One region of the Chryseobacterium indologenes genome, then DNA from elsewhere that is predicted to be linked to it. Evidence: riboswitches for the same ligand, from Rfam matches in the RefSeq annotation. Region 1 holds a riboswitch; each other region holds the start of a gene.

Region 1 (4,663 bases):
TGGAGATATGCATCATACTTGTATCTGTAGAGGCACTTGAACAGTAATTCAGTGTTGTTGTAAAAAATATAGGGTTCGACCACATTCCCTGGGTAGTGCATATTTTACTACCTGCACTTCATAAACTGTACAAGGCTGCAGATTCGTAATCGTAAATAAATTTTGCCCCGGTGTAGGAGTAGCTACCATCCAGCTAGTAGTTCCGGGTATTCTGTATCTGATGAAATTATTCGGGGTATCAGGATCAGCGGTCCATGTAACAGTTCCGGTGGTAAGGGTTATAGCAGACATCTGAACACCGGTGGGAACGTTCGTATCACAATAAAATAAAGATTCTGATCCTGCTTCTATTTTGTTTTCTGCCTGAAAGCTGGAAATGCCCAAAATAAAAGAGAATACATAAAGTAGTTTTTTTGTCATGTTTATTAGTTTTAAAATTCTCTTGAAAAATAGGGATTTTATAGAATATACTTGATATTTGCACCATATATTATTGTTTTTTTTAATACTTTTAAATTATACACATAAAAAACATATCCATTAACAGAATATCACTGTCAAAAGCTCTTTCTTATCATTATTTGAAACAAATACAAGATTTTAAAGAACTACCCGTATAATTATCTTCCGAAAAGCATTTAATTTATATATTTGGGGGATCAAAAAATTTCATAATGACTTTCATAAACAAAGCATTCTATGTATCGGCCTTGAGTATTTTTTCTTTAGCCTTTGTAAAAGGGCAGAATAAAGTTCCTTTCGGAGTGGTAAAAGCTGAAGAAGGATATGCCAATGTAAGGGTTCATAAAGACAATTACAGGAAAATTGTGGACAAGATCCGTATGCGTAAAGGAGATGTATTTGTTTATGTAAAGCCTGCCCCCGGAGAAACAGAATGGATCTGGATCAAATATCCTGAAAAGCAGGATGAAGACAAACCATTTGTACGCTATGAAACACTTGATAAAGAAGGAATGGTTAACAAAGAACGTATTGCTTATATTGATCAGCTCCCAGCCTACACTCCTTCCAGATCCAAAAACGGAAAATCACTTATTTTCACAGATAATTCTGATCCTAAAGTCCCTACTGCCCAAAGAAGCAAAGTAGTAATTGATATCTACCCTTCCAATGCAGGCTATCGTAAGAAAGAAAAAGATGCTGAAGGAAAACTTCTGACCATCGATAAAGTAAAACCTTGGGGAATCGGAAATGATCTTCCTGAAGGAATGACTGAAATCAAATCAATCAGAGTGCAACAGCCAGGAAGAGGTTCTGTCTTTGTAAGAGAAGCCATCAAAAATATGTTCCAGCCTACTATGGATTTTGAGAACATTGGCGTAACGTCCCTGGATACCGACAATATTTTCTTATACATGATAAACGGTTCAGGAGAAAACAGATACACTACATTGTGGACGATCAAGAAAGGAAGAGTAATCAGCCAGATTATTTACCATAATCCGGAATAAATTCATTATTTTTGCCCCGAAAAGTTTTAACGCTTATTCATCACAGAAATTGGTTCTGCATCACTGCAGATTAAAAGGGAACCGTGTGAAAATCACGGACTGTCGCGCAACTGTAAGTAACTGAAATCTTTATCAAAGATCCACTGTGCGAGGCATGGGAAGGAGATAAAAGATGTTACAAGTCAGGAGACCTGCCTATTTCTTTAAACAAATAACTTTCGCGATTTGAAGTTGTATTGATCTGATGGATTGTTTCAGGGGTTCTCTAAGTTCCTGTCATTATTCTGTTGTTTTAATATCGTTTTCATTTCGCTTTAATTAATAATGATATATGACTACAGAAGAAAGAATTGAAGCATCCGAAACCAGAATCTTTAAAGCGGTTTTCCCTAACACAACCAATCATTACGATACCCTTTTTGGTGGTACGGCCATGCAGCTGATGGACGAAGTAGCTTTTATTACAGCCACCCGATTTGCCAGAAAAAGAGTGGTAACGGTAAGCAGTGACAAGATCGATTTCAAAAAACCTATTCCTGCCGGAACAATTGTAGAACTGATCGGGAAAGTTTCCTACGTGGGAAAAACCAGTATGAAAGTAAATGTTGAGATCTATACTGAGCAGATGTATTCCTATGAAAGAGAAAAAGCCATTGTAGGAGATTTTACTTTTGTAGCGATTGACGAATTCAAGAAACCAATCCAGATACTATAAATGATAAATTTTCGGGCGGCCAGAGGCCGCCCGAAGCTTTTTCTATGTTCTTTACACTTATTTCACAACCTTTTCCGTTTCCAGACTTCTGTTCAACAGCAGTTCAAAAGCCTCTCCCATTTCATCCGACGCTCTGTTGATGGCATTTTCAAGCATATTTCGGATTTGTCTTTCTGTTACTCCGGCTTCCGTCCAGCTTTTTCCTGAAGTATGAGAATTTAAGATAAACGGCATAATTCTGTCAATCCCACAGGCAAAAATAGCATCAGGGGTTTTCTCTTCTTCAAACTCAAGCCACAGATTGAAAAACTCTGTACGCAGAGGTTGGTCCAGAATTCCGAAAATCTTTTGGGCAGATGCTTTCTCTCTCTCAAACTTTCCTACCATTGCTTTTTCATCAAAAATAAAAGTATCACCAGCTTCTATTTCCACCAGATCATGAATAGAAAGCATTCTTATTACTCTCAACAGATCAATATCCGCGCGGTTTTTAGCATACGGAAAAAGAACCTGAGCCAGAATAATAATCTGCCAGGAGTGTTCTGCCGTGTTCTCTCTTCGGGAATCGTCAGCATTATAATTTCTTCGCTGTACATTTTTCAAAGCATCCACTGCCAGGATAAAATCTATCTCTTTCTGAATTTTCATCTTACTTTTTATTTCTGTTATATTGATCTGCCGGATATACCTTTGTTTTGGTAATCCATTTATTATTGATCTTTTCTTTCGTGATTACCCTTACCTGATCCTCATCGGTCATATCTTCCTCTTTTTCAAGCACCCTGTCCAGTCCTTTATTCGGAATAACGGCATATTCAGTGGTGAAAATCCTGCAACATCCGGATTTACCATAGGAAATAAGACGTTTGCGTTTGGCATCTGTTTCAAAAAAATCAAAGCCACTTGAGCCCAGGTCTGTAAGTTCTTCACTTTTTACAAATGCCATTCTGGTACTGTTGAATACATACACATCATAAGAAGCCGAACTGTAATTTCCCATATTTCCGTTTCTTATCGCCACATCTTCAGTTCCGTCAAAATTAAAATCATCTATAATTACTGAACGCTGGTCATTTGTCAGAGAAATCAATTTCCCCGGAATCAATTTTTGCCCCTGTTCCGGATTTAAAACAAGATTATCAGAAACAAAACTCTGTATCTTGCTGTTATTATTGTCAAACAATTCTACCGTTCCTTTCCCCCCACATTGGCCATCATTACAATTTTCTATATGGATGATTGCGTTATATTTATTTGATACATTTTTTACTTCAAACTGATATTGTCCAAAACATACAGGCCCTAGTAAAACAAAAGCCGATAAATGCTTATATGTATTTAATAGATTCATGGTAAAAGTAAATAGATTTAGGTGTTTTTTTTCCTAACAAAAATACGAATCATAATACCGATCTCAAAATCCCGGCCTTATTATCTGTAAAGATCTGAAACAATTTAACAGCCATTAAATAAAGAGTATTCACTGATAAGAAGCCGTTTCCCGCTATATGCTCATACTCCTCGCGCCCGCCCAGAAGCCAATCTGCTGTGGGGTAACCGCTGCTATCGGGGCTAGATGAGGCAGTGAGCAATGAAATAATTAATGAATAATGAGCATTAGTAATGGGATAGTCTGAATTATTTCTGATTATTTTTCTCAATCACATCAAAAATTTCAACACATTTTCAAGTATTTTTTACCCAAATTCATTTTTCTTAAAATTCACAATAAAAATTATAAAATTGATTATCAGTTGTTTAAATTATTTATTTTAAAAATTTCACTACTTTGTATTGCATAATACCATTTTATTTACATATCTTTGTAATGTAAAATCGAAATAGGTACAACTAGCTAGGTTCCGAACTTCGAAAATTATATAACTAATTAACAAAACTTATCAAAGATGAATACCGAAAATACCAAAGCGCAAATGCGAAAAGGAATTCTGGAATTCTGTATTCTAAGTCTCATCAATAACCGCGAAATGTATGTTTCTGATCTTATTGACGAGCTGAAAAAAGGAAAACTGGATGTAGTGGAAGGAACCCTCTACCCTCTTCTTACAAGACTTAAAAACGGAGAGTTTCTCTCTTACAGATGGGAAGAATCTACAGGAGGACCACCCAGAAAATATTACCAGATCACAGAAAAAGGAAAACTTTTCCTGGATGAACTTCAAAACACATGGAATGAGCTGACAGCCTCAGTAAACCACATCACTCAACAAAATTAAAAAACAAAGCTATGAACAAGACACTCTCAATAGGACTCGCAGGTTTTTCTTTTACAATAGAAGAACACGCATATATAAAGCTCAGCGATTACCTGAACGCACTGAGAAGCTCACTGGATGCTTCTGAAGCTGATGAGGTAATGCATGACATAGAAATAAGAATGGTGGAGATCTTCAAAGACTCCCTGGGAAAACGCGAGGTGATCAACGATACCGATGTAGAAAAGGTAATCGCACAG
Region 2 (4,663 bases), 1.5 Mb from region 1:
CATCTATTTTGATGAAGCCATCTTACGAGATTTCAGCCGTGAATATGGTTATCAGGCAGAGAAGAAAGACAACACGCCGGCTTTTATAAAACCGGATCAAAAGGCATTAACGTCTTTTATGTACTCTTTACTGGCGTATGAAGAACTTCCTGCTTCCACAGAACTTCTGCGACTCAAACAGAAAGAAGCTTTACTTCTGATGCTGAACGATGATCCGGGTCTTAAGGATATTTTATTTGATTTCTCTGAGCCTTACAAAATAGATATTGAAACTTTTATGAACAAAAACTTTCATTTCAATGTCAATGTAGAGCGGTTTGCTTATTTGACCGGAAGAAGCCTGTCTGCCTTTAAAAGAGATTTTCAAAAGATTTTTGGGATACCTCCAAGACAATGGCTGCGGCTTAGACGATTAAAGGAGGCTCATTTTCTGCTTACTCAAAAAGGGAGATCGGTTTCTGATATTTATCTGGATCTGGGCTTTGAAAATTTATCCCATTTCTCCTTTGCATTTAAAAAACAGTTTGGTTATCCACCGAGTTCATTGCAGGCAAAATAACTCAGACTTCATCTAAAAAAATGTGAGGATTAGCAAAATAACAGATCGTGCCATGAAAACCATAACACGATCTAAATTATTGAATCTAATTATTTTAAAGTTTTTTAAAGTGCATATTCTACGGAAGCTTCTTTAGCGGCTGCCACCATTGCTATCAAAGCTTTTTCTGTTTCTTCCCAGTGTCTTGTTTTCAACCCGCAGTCAGGATTTACCCAAAGCTGATTGGCCGGAATGACTTTCTGGGCTTTTCTCAACAGTTCAATCATTTCTTCTTTGGATGGAACCCTTGGTGAATGGATATCGTATACGCCGGGGCCAATTTCGTTCGGATATCTGAAGTCTGCAAAAGCATTCAGCAGTTCCATCTGAGAACGGGAACATTCTATGGTAATCACATCTGCATCCATATCGGCAATGTTTTCGATAATATCATTGAATTCCGAATAGCACATATGGGTATGAATCTGTGTAGCGTCTTCCACTCCGCTTGCTGAGATTCTGAAAGCTTCTACAGCCCATTTCAGGTAGTTCTGCCAGTCTGTTTTCCGTAATGGAAGCCCTTCTCTTATCGCAGGTTCATCAATCTGAATGATTCTGATTCCGGCTTTTTCAAGATCCACAACCTCATCACGGATGGCCAGAGCAATTTGTTTACAGGTCTCTGAACGAGGCTGATCGTCTCGTACAAAAGACCATTGTAAAATGGTAACGGGGCCTGTAAGCATTCCTTTTACCCATTTTTCAGTCTGGGATTGTGCATATTGAGACCAATACACCGTCATCGGCGTTGGGCGGGAAACATCACCAAAGATCACAGGAGGCTTTACACAACGGCTTCCATAACTCTGCACCCAGCCATTTTTCGTAAATACAAAACCTTCCAGCTGCTCCCCGAAATATTCCACCATATCGTTACGCTCAAATTCTCCGTGAACCAATACATCTATTCCTATTTCTTCCTGCCAGTTGATGGTTCTCTGGGTTTCTTCCTTCAGTAAAGTATCATACTGCTCTGCTGTAAGCTCTCCTTTTTTGAATTTTGCCCTCCAGCTTCTTACCTCCGTGGTCTGTGGAAATGACCCGATGGTTGTTGTTGGAAATAAAGGAAGCTGAAGGACTTTCTGCTGTTCTTCTTTACGGATTTTGAAGGTATTTGTTCTTTGTGCATCTTTTTCTGTGACAGCATTGGCTCTTTGCTTTACCTCATCATTATGAATAAGCGAGGATGTTCTTCTGCTTGCAATTGCTTTTTTATTTTCTTCAAAAGAAACAAGAATATGTTCACTTTCTGTTCCGGATGCCAGTTCTTTAAGCGTTACCACTTCTGCCACTTTCTGTTTGGCAAAAGCCAGCCAGTTTTTAATTTCCGGATTAAGAGTTATTTCAAAATCCAGATCACATGGTGAATGAAGTAATGAAGAGGAAGGAGCAATTAAAACCCTTTCAGATCCCAATTTCTCAACTGCTTTTCTGATGAAGGACAAAGATTTTTCAAAATCATTTTTCCAGATATTTCTTCCATCAACTATTCCTAATGAAAGGCTTAAGCTTTCCGGAATAATACTCAGAATTTCATCCAACTGTTTCGGATTTCTTACCAAATCTATATGCAATACATTTACAGAAAGTGATACCGCAAGTGATCCGTTATCATTTAATCCTTCAAAATAAGTAGCCACAATCAATTTCAGTTTCGGGAAGCGTTTTCTTATTTCGGTGTAAACAAAGTGATAGGTTTCTTTGGCTTTCTCCGTTAAATCCAACGCCAGAAAAGGTTCATCAAACTGAATCCATTCTGCGCCTTGCTCCTGAAGTTTGGTTAAAATCTCAGTATATACGGAAAGAAGGTTTCCAGCCAGATCCAGTTTATCAAATCCTTCTTCTTTTTCTTTTCCTAATAACAGGTAAGAAACAAGCCCGATAATTACCGGTTTTGCATTGATTCCCGCCTGTTTCGCTCCTGCGAATTCATTGAAAATTTTATCTGAGCTCAGTTTAAACTGCTGGTTTTTGTAAAACTCGGGAACGATATAGTGATAATTGGTATCAAACCATTTTGTCATTTCCATCGCAGTGATATCCAATCCTTCTTTCTGATATCCTCTTGCCATAGCGAAGTACAGATCCAGCTCAGAATTGTTCTTTCTAAGCACTACTTCATGATAACGTGTAGGAATTGCTCCCACCACAAGGCTCATATCCAATACCTGATCATAGTATGAAAAATCATTACACGGAATAAGATCTATTCCTGCTTCTTTCTGAATGTTCCAGTTTTGGTTGCAGATTGTTCTGCCTGTATTCAGAAGTTCTTCCAAAAGGATTTTACCTGACCAATATTGCTCGCAGGCTTTTTTGAGTTCTCTTTTGCTACCAATACGCGGATAGCCCAGAATGTGAGTTTGCATTTTTAAACTTTTTAATTAAACTTAATGGTAAAGTCCTTTTAAAATGCTTCGGAATGTTTTAACGGATAAAAATTTCAGGGATCACGATATAACAAACAATACTATTTCCTTTACAGAGAAAATGTATACATCCGATATATCATCTGTATGACCCAAAAGCTTCAGACCGCGAAAGCATTGTCAATTCAGTAAAGGCAGGTCTCCTGACTTGTAACAGTTTCCGTCATCCTTCCCGCTTTTGGCAGTGGATATGCAAGGACAGAAACCTTTGGCATGTTACTTACAGTTGCGCGACAGCTCGTGATTCTCACACGATTCCCTATTAATCTACGTTAAGTAAAACCTTTCCTGTTTGATGAAGTATCTCTAAAGAACTGTTGTACTTTTACCTATAACCATGGTCATCAGTAAAAGTTTTTAATTTTGTGTAAAATTAACAATACAGAATAAACAGACAATTAAATTCAATTAATTAAGCAAAATAAACTTTTAAAAACAATAATAAAAGCATATAATTCTTTACATTTGACTGTTTTTATAATGTAAAAGAATAATATTCTGTGGAACAACTCGATGATAAGGATGTACAGCTGCTGAGGCTGCTCCAGAAAAATGCAAAACTGACCGTTAAAGAGCTTGCAAAGGAAGTGAACCTCTCCACTTCACCGGTTTTTGAAAGGGTAAAAAGATTGGAACAGGAAGGGTTTGTGAAAAGATATGCTGCTGTTCTTGATGCTGAAAAGCTCAACCGTGGATTTACGGTTTTCTGTCAGATCAAACTGAAAATTCACGACAGATCTGTAGGGTATGATTTTGTAAAAGAAATTTTAGAAATTGAAGAAGTGGCGGAATGTTACAATATTTCCGGAGATTTTGATTTTCTTCTGAAAGTTCAGGTGCGGGATATGAAACATTACCAGGATTTTGTATTTAACAAACTTGGATCTGTAGATTCTATCGGAAGCACCCACAGTACGTTTGTCATGGCTGAGGTGAAAAACAATCATGGACTGACCATTTAAGTAATGGAAAAATAGAGAATGGAGAATTGATCATTTTCAAAAAAATATCGACTATTGATTAAAAACGTTTTGATATTCAATTCTCCATTTTCTTATTGATTTTAAATGACTAAAAGATCTACAAATTCATTGACGTTAAGATTCACTAAGGTGTCATATTCCAATGAATTTTCAAGGATTGTTTTTTGTTGTTTTTCCGGGAAAATACGGGCAAGATTAACTTTATATTTCTTGATCAGTTCAGGAATACCTTCGTCTCTTCTGCGTTTGTGGCCAATAGGATATTCTACCACTATTTCGTCTAAAACAGTTCCGTCATTAAGTTCTACTGTCATCGCATTCGCAATGGAGCGTTTTTCCGGATCGTGATAATCTGCTGTAAACTGAACATCTTCCACACATTCAATTTTATCACAAAGGACATCAATCCTAGGGTCTGAAGCAATGTTATCTTCATAATCAGCCGCAGTCAGTCTTCCATAGATCAAGGGTACAGCCACCATATATTGGATGCAGTGATCACGGTCGGCAGGATTATTTAGCGGTCCTTTTTTATCGATAATTCTGATAGCAGCTTCGTGGGTACGGATGGTAATTTTTTTGATATCATTTGTAGTTTTTCCAAGGCCTCTTAAAGTTGCGTGTAATGTCATTGCCGCTTCTACTGCGGTCTG
Region 3 (4,663 bases), 1.5 Mb from region 1:
CTGCCAGCCATGTATCATTGAAATCCAGCCAACGTATGATTGCTCCGATATTGAACGCTGCCTGAACAGGATCCAGCTGGAATTGGGTGCCCGGTACTTTTGCTCCGTTAGGAACTACTGTTCCTTTTACCACAGGTCCTAAAAGTTTTGTACACGCCGGGTAGGTCAATGCTTCCAGACCACAGCCGATCGTATCAAGAAGACAGTAGTGAGCAGTCTTCCATGCCAAGTCATTTTTAATTTCGTAGTTTAAGACATAATCTGCAATGTCTATTAATACCTGATCGGGTTGCGGTCTTTCGTTTGAGATGTGTGAACTCATTTTTTATTATTGAAAATTTTATTTTATTAAAAGTTAAGCGTAAAAAATTGAAAATGAATGGTTTATTTTCATTTCTTACATTTCATTATTTACGTTCGTTGATGGACACAAATTCTTTATTTTCAGGCCCTGTATAGTTGGCACTTGGACGGATAATCTTTCCATCCTGTCTCTGTTCTATGATGTGAGCACTCCATCCGGTCACTCTTGAAATAACAAATAACGGGGTGAACATCAAGGTAGGAACTCCCATCAGATGATAAGAAACAGCGGAGAACCAATCGAGGTTCGGGAACATTTTCTTTTCTTCCCACATGATCGTTTCCAGTCTTTCAGCAATAGTATACAGCAGCATATCTCCTGCTTCTTCAGAAAGCTCTTTCGCCACTTTTTTAATCACAACGTTTCTCGGATCTGAAATGGTATACACCGGATGTCCGAATCCAATAATCACTTCTTTGTTTGCAATACGCTGGCGAATGTCACTCTCTGCTTCATCCGGAGAATTGTATCGGCTTTGAATTTCAAAAGCAACTTCATTAGCTCCTCCATGTTTTGGTCCTCTTAAGGCACCAATGGCTCCGGTAATGGCTGAATAAATATCAGATCCTGTTCCGGCAATCACACGGCTGGTAAATGTTGAAGCATTAAATTCATGTTCTGCATAGAGGTTTAACGAGATTTCCATAGCTTTCACCCAGGAATCTGCAGGTTTTTTTCCGTGCAAAAGGTGAAGAAAATGCCCTCCTATCGTGTCATCATCGGTTTCTACATCAATTTCTTTTCCATTATGGGTATAGTGGTACCAGTATAGGAGACCAGAACTGAAAGATGCCAGTAATTTGTCTGCAATATCCCTTGCTCCTGCCATATTATGATCATCTTTTTCCGGCTGAATACTCCCAATAGCGGAAACCATAGAACGCATGACATCCATAGGGTGAGCCGCTGCAGGAATACTCTTAAGAATGTTTCTCACGGAATGAGGCAGTCCTCTTAAAGATTTCAGCTTGGCTTTATAATTTTTCAATTGCGCTCCGGTAGGCAGCTGTCCATAGATTAAAAGATAGGCTACTTCTTCAAATTGTGCTTTCTCTGCCAGATCCAGAATATCATATCCTCTGTAATGGAGATCGTTGCCACTTTTTCCGACACTGCAAAGCGCAGTATTACCTGCTGCTACCCCTGAAAGCGCAACGCTTTTTTTAGGTTTAAATGTGGGTTCACTGTTATTTGACATTATCACTTATTTTGTTTAAAAAGGTTGTCTAATTTTTGTTCATAGTCGTAGTATCCAATGCTTTGATAAAGTTCTTCCCTGGTTTGCATGGTATCTAAGACATTGGCCTGTGTTCCGTCTTTACGAAGGTGCTCATATACATTTTGGGCCGCTTTATTGGCAGCACGGAAAGCCGAAAGCGGATAAAGTATCAATCCCACACCTGCATTTTTTAATTCTTCTACCGTGTACATTTTTATCATCCCGAATTCTGTAATATTGGCCAGTACAGGAACTCCTGTCGCTTCAACAAACTTTTGATAAAAGCTTAGGTCAGGAACTGCTTCTGCAAAGATGAAATCTGCTCCGGCTTCTTTATAAGCGATTGCTCTTTCCAATGTTTTTTCCAATCCTTCATTAGCAAAGGCATCGGTACGGGCACCAATTACAAAGTTCTCATCAGTACGGGCATCTGCTGCAGCTTTCAGCCTGTCTACCATTTCTTCTTTGGTTACCACTTCTTTTCCCGGGCGGTGTCCACAGCGTTTTGCACCTACCTGATCTTCAATATGGAGTGCCGCAGCTCCGGCTTTAATCAATGATTTTACAGTTCTTGCCACATTGAATGCTGAAGGTCCAAATCCGGTATCAACATCTACCATCAATGGCAAATCACAAACATTAGTAATACGCTGAACATCAATCAATACATCTTCCAGCGTGGTAATTCCCAAATCCGGAATACCCAGAGAGCCTGCAGCAACACCACCTCCTGAAAGATAAATTGCATTGAAACCAGCCTGTTGTGCCAACAGCGCATGATTAGCATTAATGGCTCCAACAATCTGAAGTGGACTTTCTTTTCGCATGGCCTCCCGGAATTTCATACCGGGAGACTTCAAACTTTCACTTGTAGTCATTATAATATTTTATTGTTTAGTTGAAATTTGTTCACAGAAGACCATGAATAGGAGCAATAACAGCCACCATTCCATGACGTGGTAAAAAGGCAATCAAAAGAAAGCTGCTCTGTGTTATTTGTTTTTTGTAATCCGGAATTATACCCCATTACCTCTCTGCAAACCTGATTATCTCCAGATTTACTGCTCCTGCATGAATAACCGAAATCGAATAGATACATATTACACTTTTTATATTGATTAAATCCTCATAAAAAGTTCCTGATAAACTTCACAATGCCTGTGAGAAAGAAAAATATGGAAAAGGAAAATACGATGAATACATGATAATGAAATAGCATATTACTCCACTACATATCTGCATCACAAAAATAACATGAGCCGACAAAATATATTGATCCCACTGTTATCCATATCGTATCATACCTGACTATAAGCTTCAGACCGCGAAAGCATCGTCAATTCGAAACAGGCAGGTCTCCTGACTTGTAACAGTTTTTATCGTCCTTCCCATATAACGAGGTATACAGTGAACCTTTTTGATAAAAACCTTGATGTTACTTACAGTTGCGCGACAGTTCGTGATTTGCACACGATTCCCTTTTAAGACACAGCTAAGCGTAACCAGTTTCGGTTGATAAAGAAGATGTTAAGAACTCCTTGGTGGTAAATATAGGTATTTTATAAAAACATGAAAGCTATTTTATGCAAACAATAATTATTTAACTATAACCTATTGATTTTGTTATTATTAAAAATATATTTTTCATTCAACAGACATTGTAATTTAGATTATTCTGCTTGTTTTTTGTTACTAAATCCTTAAGATATGTCATGAAAAAATCAAACAACTTTAAAGAAACAGCCTACTTGTTATCGTTTTTCAACCTGAAACTGAAGTGCTGTTTTTTTTAAAATTATGAATGCTTATCTTTTGATATTAAATGATCTTTTTTATATCATTTTAGTGAAAAATTTTAATCCCTATTCTTCAATCCATTTTCTGAAAGCAGCTGTGTTGCTTTGGCTTGTCACCAGATGGGCTTTCTGTCCTTTTATTTGGATAGACAGCGTATTTTTATTGTAACGCTCTATTCTTTCAACATGTATTTTCTGAACGATTTCACTGCGGTTAATTCTGAAAAAATCTGAAGGACTAAGCTGATTTTCAATTTCTTTTAGCGTAGATTCATTCAACAAATATTTCTTTCCTGTGGTATCGAAAGCAAAGACAATTCCCTCTTCTGCTTCAAAGAAAGTGATATCTTCAGTATTGACAAAGTAAATTCCCTGGTGTGAGGAGACTGTAAATCTTTTTTTATATTTTTTCTCTGTATGACTATTATTAAGCATTTGCTGAAGTTTTACCAAAACCTCATTCTGTTCTGATGCAGAGGTTCTCAATAAAATAAATTTGTCCCAGGCTTTTTGGAAACGCTCTTGTAAAAAAGGTTTTAAAAGATATTCTATGCCGTTACTTTCAAAAGCATTCATCCAGAACTGATCGTAAGCTGTCGTAAAGATTATTGGACTTGAAACACTCACCTGATCGTAGATTTCAAAGGCATTTCCATCCAATAACTCTATATCAGAAAAGATCAGGTCTACTGTTGATTTTCTTAAAAAAACAACAGCTTCTTCTACGTTATCAATCTCCGCAAGAATCTCAACCGGTTCTTTTAATTCGCTGATAAAACGTTTTAGCTTTTTTCTGGCAGGGATTTCGTCTTCGATAATTATAACTTTTATCATATTTTATACTGGAATTATAGGAAGTTTTACAGCAAATCCGATTTCTGATTTTGATATTTCTACCTGTTGGTCGCTTAATAACGCATATTGCTCTTTAAGATTGTTCAAGGCTCTTCCTGAAGTTTTTTTATTGTTACGTTTAGGTATCACATTATTGGAAACGGTTATTGTCTGATCCAGATTTATGGTGACCGAAACAGGATGGTCATGAGTTCCAAGATTATGCTGAACGGCATTCTCCAGCAGCAGCTGTAATGAAAGCGGAATAATATTTCCTGAAGATTTTATATGATTTATTTTTAATGAATAGGCATTTCCGTATTTATATTGTATCAGATTAAAATATTTCTCTGCAAAAGCAAGTTCTTCTTCCACAGCTACTAATTTTTTATCGGAAACATCTAAAACATAACGGTATATCTCGGCAAATTCATTGAGAAAGTCGGAAGC
Region 4 (4,663 bases), 140 kb from region 1:
GCCAGTTCTGCTGGATTATCAGCATGTCCGCCATATCCCGGATGAAATTTGAAGAATTTAAAGTCATATAAATCATTTGGAAATTTGAAATACCAGTATACGCCTAAAATCATGAAAGATTGATTGATGAATTGTACAATAATCAAAATTAAATAAAATTTCACACTCCAAAACTTTCAAAACCCTTAAATTTGTTGTCAATAAAAATTTACTTGGATGCTTAGGAACATTTCAATTGCGGCAGCTACTTTTTTGTCCGTAGTTACAATCAATGCACAGAAGAACAAAAATACCCAACTGGAAAGACCCAAATTAGTCGTAGGTCTGGTAGTAGACCAGATGCGTTGGGACTATTTATACCGTTTTTATGGTAAATATGGAAATGACGGTTTCAAAAGACTTTTGAATACAGGATATTCTTTGAATAATGTACACATTCCTTATGTTCCTACCATTACAGCTTTGGGACACACGTGTATCTATACAGGTTCCGTACCGGCTATTCACGGAATTGCAGGAAATGACTGGACGGATAAAGAAACAGGAAAAGGAGTATACTGTACTGCGGATGAAAGCGTTCAGCCCGTAGGAACAACCAATGTGAAAACCGGAAGCCATTCTCCAAAAAATCTTTGGTCTACTACGGTGACTGACGAATTGAGATTAGCAACCAACTTCCAGGGAAAAGTAGTCGGAGTTTCTTTGAAAGACCGTGCTTCTATTCTTCCTGCAGGACACACTCCAAACGGAGCATTCTGGTTTGATGACAGCACAGGGAATTTCATTACCAGTACATGGTATATGAATGATCTTCCTCAATGGGTGAAATCATTCAATTCTCAGAATCTTCCTGAAAAATTAGTAGCCAACGGCTGGAATACTTTACTTCCAATCAATCAATATACGGAAAGTGCACCGGACAATTCTTCTTGGGAAGGACTGCTGGGAAGTGCAAAAACACCTACTTTCCCTTACAGTAATTTAGCAAAGGATTATCAGGCTAAAAAAGATAATATCCGTTATACACCTTTTGGAAATACGCTGACATTGAAGTTGGCAGAGGCTTCTGTAGAAGGTGAAAAACTGGGTGGAGATAATATCACAGATTTCTTAGCGATCAACCTTGCATCTACTGATTATGCAGGTCATAAATTCGGACCGAATTCTATTGAAGTAGAAGACGTTTACATCAGATTAGATCAGGATTTAGCTGAGTTCTTCAATTATTTGGATTCAAAAGTAGGAAAAGGGGAGTACACTGTTTTCCTTTCTGCGGATCATGGTGGAGCGCATTCTGTAGGATTCCTTAAAGAACATAAAATACCAACAGGTTTCTTTGGTGAAGATGCAGAAAAAAATCTGAACCAGAAGCTGAAAGATAAATTCGGAGCTGATAAACTGATTAACGCGATTGATAACTATCAGATTTATTTTGACAGAAAAGTATTAGCTGACAGTAAGCTTGAACTGGATGATGTAAGAAACTTTGCTGTAAAGGAAATTGAGAAAGATCCTACGGTTTTATATGCAGTTTCTGTAGATAAAGTTCAGGAGGCAAGTATTCCGGAACCCATCAAACAAAGAATTATCAATGGAATCAACAGACAGAGAAGTGGAGATATCCAGTTGATTTCTCATGATTCTATGCTTCCTCCATATTCAAAAACAGGTACTACCCACAGTGTTTGGAATTCTTATGATTCACATATTCCATTGATCTTTATGGGTTGGGGAGTTAAGCAGGGAGAAAGCAACAAGGCTTACCACATGACAGATATTGCACCTACGGTATCTTCTCTATTGAAAATTCAGTTTCCAAGTGGAAATGTAGGAAACCCAATTACGGAAGTTATTGGTAAATAATTGGTAAATAATTGTATACGATTATTCTATGATACATGGCTGCTTTCAACCGAAAGCAGCTTTTTTTGTGAGTTATTACTTCAAATTCTCAATCTGATACACTCTCATTTCACTTTTTGGCAAATACATATAAAAAACTATCTTTGCAAAAATTTTGGTTTCCAGTATTTTGGAATGAAAAGGGAATCGGGTGTAACTCCCGGACTGTCCCCGCAACTGTAAATCGCAATAAAAGTTTCTGCAAACAGCCACTGTCTAAAACGGGAAGGAGCAGAATGCGAAAGTCAGGAGACCTGCCGGAATTATAATAAAAAAACATATTGCTTTCGGAGGAAAAGTAAAAAAGTATGGATATAAAAAGATCTTTAGTACTGCTTTTTTCATCTTATGGCTGTTTTCTTTTTGGACAAGAGAAAACCATTGACACTATTTATGTCTTCGACAACCAGATGAATAGGGTGAAACTTTTTCATCCCGTAAAAATAATTTCGGCAGAAGAGGCCGAGAAAAACTCCAGTAATCTTTCTGAACTTCTGAGATTTCAATCCCAGGTATTTATCAAAGAAAATGGCCGTGGAGCTGTTTCTTCACCTTCTTTCAGAGGAACTACTGCCCAGCAGACCGCATTTGTATGGAATGGAATTAATATCAACTCAAGTTTCTTAGGGCAGGGAGATATCAATAATATTGCTTTGTTCGGATATGACCAGATCGGGATAAAAGCCGGAGGAGGAAGTGTGGTGTACGGAAGTGGTGCTATCGGGGGAAGTATTCACCTTAATAATACCCTTGATTTTAATAAAGGCTTCCATGGTTCTTTATTTTCTGAAGTTGCTTCTTTTAATACCTATAATAATTTTGTAAAAGGTTCTTACAGCAATGATAAGTTCAGTTTTAAAGCTTCAGGAAATTATTCTGTTAGCGAAAATAATTATGAGGTAAGTGATCTGAATTACATCAACAGAAACGGGAATTATTACAATACAACATTTAATGTAGGAGCATCCTATAAAATGACGGATGATCATAAAATTTCTTGGCAGAGCCAGTTCTTTGATTCTTCACAACATTATTCTGTGTATGAAGAAACGGGAACAAAAACAAAATATAAAACTCAAAGTGTAAGAAGCCTTCTTTCCTGGGACTGGAACAAAGCAAAGTTTAGTAACTCCCTTAGAGCAGCCTATACAGAAGAGAATTTTCAGTATTTCGGTTCTTTAAATCTGCCTAAATCAAGTGGCGGAACAGGGAAAAATTACATCTTTAAAAATGATTTCAATTATTTCCTGAATTCTAAGTGGAATTTTAATATTATCGGAGAATTTCAGATCAACAAAGGAGAAGGGTATGCGAGCGGAATATCCAGTGTCAGCAGAAATGTTGGTTCCATTTCCGGACTGTTGAGGTATTTTGCAACGAAAAACCTGCGTTTTGAAGGTGGGTTCAAGAAAGATTTTGTGGAAGATGTGAAGTCACCGCTGATGTATTCATTCTCCGGAAAATGGAGTGCTGCAAAATGGTATGATGTAAGCGTTAACGTATCAAAAAACTTCAGATACCCGTCATTTAATGATATTTATTATGAACCGGGAGGAAATAAAGAGTTGAGACCGGAAACCTCTACCCAGGTAGATATGACGAATGAGCTCAAAGTGGGAGATTTCAGACTTACTTTGTCTCCGTACTATATGAACATCACAGATCTTATTGCATGGCTTCCAACGGCCAAAGGATACTGGCAGGCATTCAATGTCAATAAAGCTGAATCTTACGGATTAGAATCTCAGCTGTCATTTAGTAAACAATTGGGTAATCATAAATTCAGGGCGAATGCAGGATATTATTACGCAAGATCTATCGATAAAGAAACACAGCTGCAGAGACCTTATGTGCCTATGCATAGAGGAAGTGCCAATATAGATTATGAATATGGTTTCTTTAAGTTTTTTGCACAGGGACTGCTAAATGGTGTTACCTATACCACAAGTGATGAAAAGAGATCAGATGCCATAGATCCTTATTTTCTTTTGAATATGGGTGTTTCAGCAACTTTAGCGAAAAAATATACCTTAGGATTTAAAGTGAATAATGTAACAAATACCTACTATAAAACGGTTTCTTTTTATCCTTTACCGAAAAGAAATTATAGTGTATACGCAGCAATAAATTTTTAATAAATTAAAATTGAATAAATTATGAAAATAACTAAACTTTTAACTGTACTATTTGCAGTAGTGTTATTATTTAACATGTCTTCATGTACAAGCGATTCCGCTGAATTTGAAGTTTCTCCGATTACTTACCAGAACGGATATTTTATATCTAATGAAGGGAACTTCAACAGTCAGGGTGCTAAAGTAACATTCCTGACAAGAGATCTGAGCCTGAAGCAGGATGATGTATATGGTTATAATAACAATAAAGAAATTCTGGGTGACGTTCTTCAGACCATTGGTCTTAACGGAAATAAGGCTTATCTTGTGATAAATAACTCAAACAAGATTGTTGTAGTAGACCGTTATACATTTAAAAAATTAGCCGTAATCACGGATCAGATTGATAATCCAAGAGGGATTACTTTTGCTAATGGCTTTATCTATGTTGCCAACACCAATTTCAGTGCACATACTCAAAGTGTAACAAAGTATAAAGCTTCTGACTACTCATTTGTAAGCAAAATCAATATGACTGAAGTTTCTGATAAAACAGTAGAAGCAGGAGGAAATGTTTTTGTACAGAACGCTTCATCAGGATTTGGAAATAAGATTACTTATATCAATACTTCTAATGATGCTAAAAC

The links. Region 1 has a riboswitch for cobalamin ahead of DYR29_RS09240 (acyl-CoA thioesterase). Riboswitches for the same ligand answer to the same signal wherever they lie in the genome.
Region 2: it holds a riboswitch for cobalamin, as region 1 does, so the genes downstream of both, metE (5-methyltetrahydropteroyltriglutamate--homocysteine S-methyltransferase) here and DYR29_RS09240 (acyl-CoA thioesterase) in region 1, are expected to answer to the same signal.
Region 3: it holds a riboswitch for cobalamin, as region 1 does, so the genes downstream of both, prpB (methylisocitrate lyase) here and DYR29_RS09240 (acyl-CoA thioesterase) in region 1, are expected to answer to the same signal.
Region 4: it holds a riboswitch for cobalamin, as region 1 does, so the genes downstream of both, DYR29_RS09875 (TonB-dependent receptor plug domain-containing protein) here and DYR29_RS09240 (acyl-CoA thioesterase) in region 1, are expected to answer to the same signal.

Annotation. Positions count from the first base shown of each region.
Region 1 covers NZ_CP074372.1:2,061,747-2,066,409, forward strand. The annotation lists gene DYR29_RS09225 (GEVED domain-containing protein) at 1-85, opposite strand, end outside; gene DYR29_RS09230 (fibronectin type III domain-containing protein) at 49-420, opposite strand; gene DYR29_RS09235 (hypothetical protein) at 675-1,472, shown strand; cobalamin riboswitch at 1,506-1,685, shown strand; gene DYR29_RS09240 (acyl-CoA thioesterase) at 1,804-2,187, shown strand; gene DYR29_RS09245 (HD domain-containing protein) at 2,245-2,835, opposite strand; gene DYR29_RS09250 (XAC2610-related protein) at 2,837-3,538, opposite strand; gene DYR29_RS09255 (PadR family transcriptional regulator) at 4,095-4,424, shown strand; gene DYR29_RS09260 (PspC domain-containing protein) at 4,436-4,663, shown strand, end outside.
Region 2 covers NZ_CP074372.1:523,073-527,735, reverse strand. The annotation lists gene DYR29_RS02145 (helix-turn-helix domain-containing protein) at 1-559, shown strand, start outside; gene metE (5-methyltetrahydropteroyltriglutamate--homocysteine S-methyltransferase) at 664-2,967, opposite strand; cobalamin riboswitch at 3,144-3,329, opposite strand; gene DYR29_RS02135 (Lrp/AsnC family transcriptional regulator) at 3,528-3,989, shown strand; gene DYR29_RS02130 (bifunctional 2-methylcitrate dehydratase/aconitate hydratase) at 4,091-4,663, opposite strand, start outside.
Region 3 covers NZ_CP074372.1:517,853-522,515, reverse strand. The annotation lists gene DYR29_RS02130 (bifunctional 2-methylcitrate dehydratase/aconitate hydratase) at 1-322, opposite strand, end outside; gene prpC (bifunctional 2-methylcitrate synthase/citrate synthase) at 408-1,562, opposite strand; gene prpB (methylisocitrate lyase) at 1,565-2,461, opposite strand; cobalamin riboswitch at 2,916-3,105, opposite strand; gene DYR29_RS02115 (LytR/AlgR family response regulator transcription factor) at 3,446-4,213, opposite strand; gene DYR29_RS02110 (sensor histidine kinase) at 4,217-4,663, opposite strand, start outside.
Region 4 covers NZ_CP074372.1:2,200,631-2,205,293, reverse strand. The annotation lists gene DYR29_RS09885 (hypothetical protein) at 1-113, opposite strand, end outside; gene pafA (alkaline phosphatase PafA) at 217-1,863, shown strand; cobalamin riboswitch at 2,002-2,178, shown strand; gene DYR29_RS09875 (TonB-dependent receptor plug domain-containing protein) at 2,211-4,037, shown strand; gene DYR29_RS09870 (YncE family protein) at 4,059-4,663, shown strand, end outside.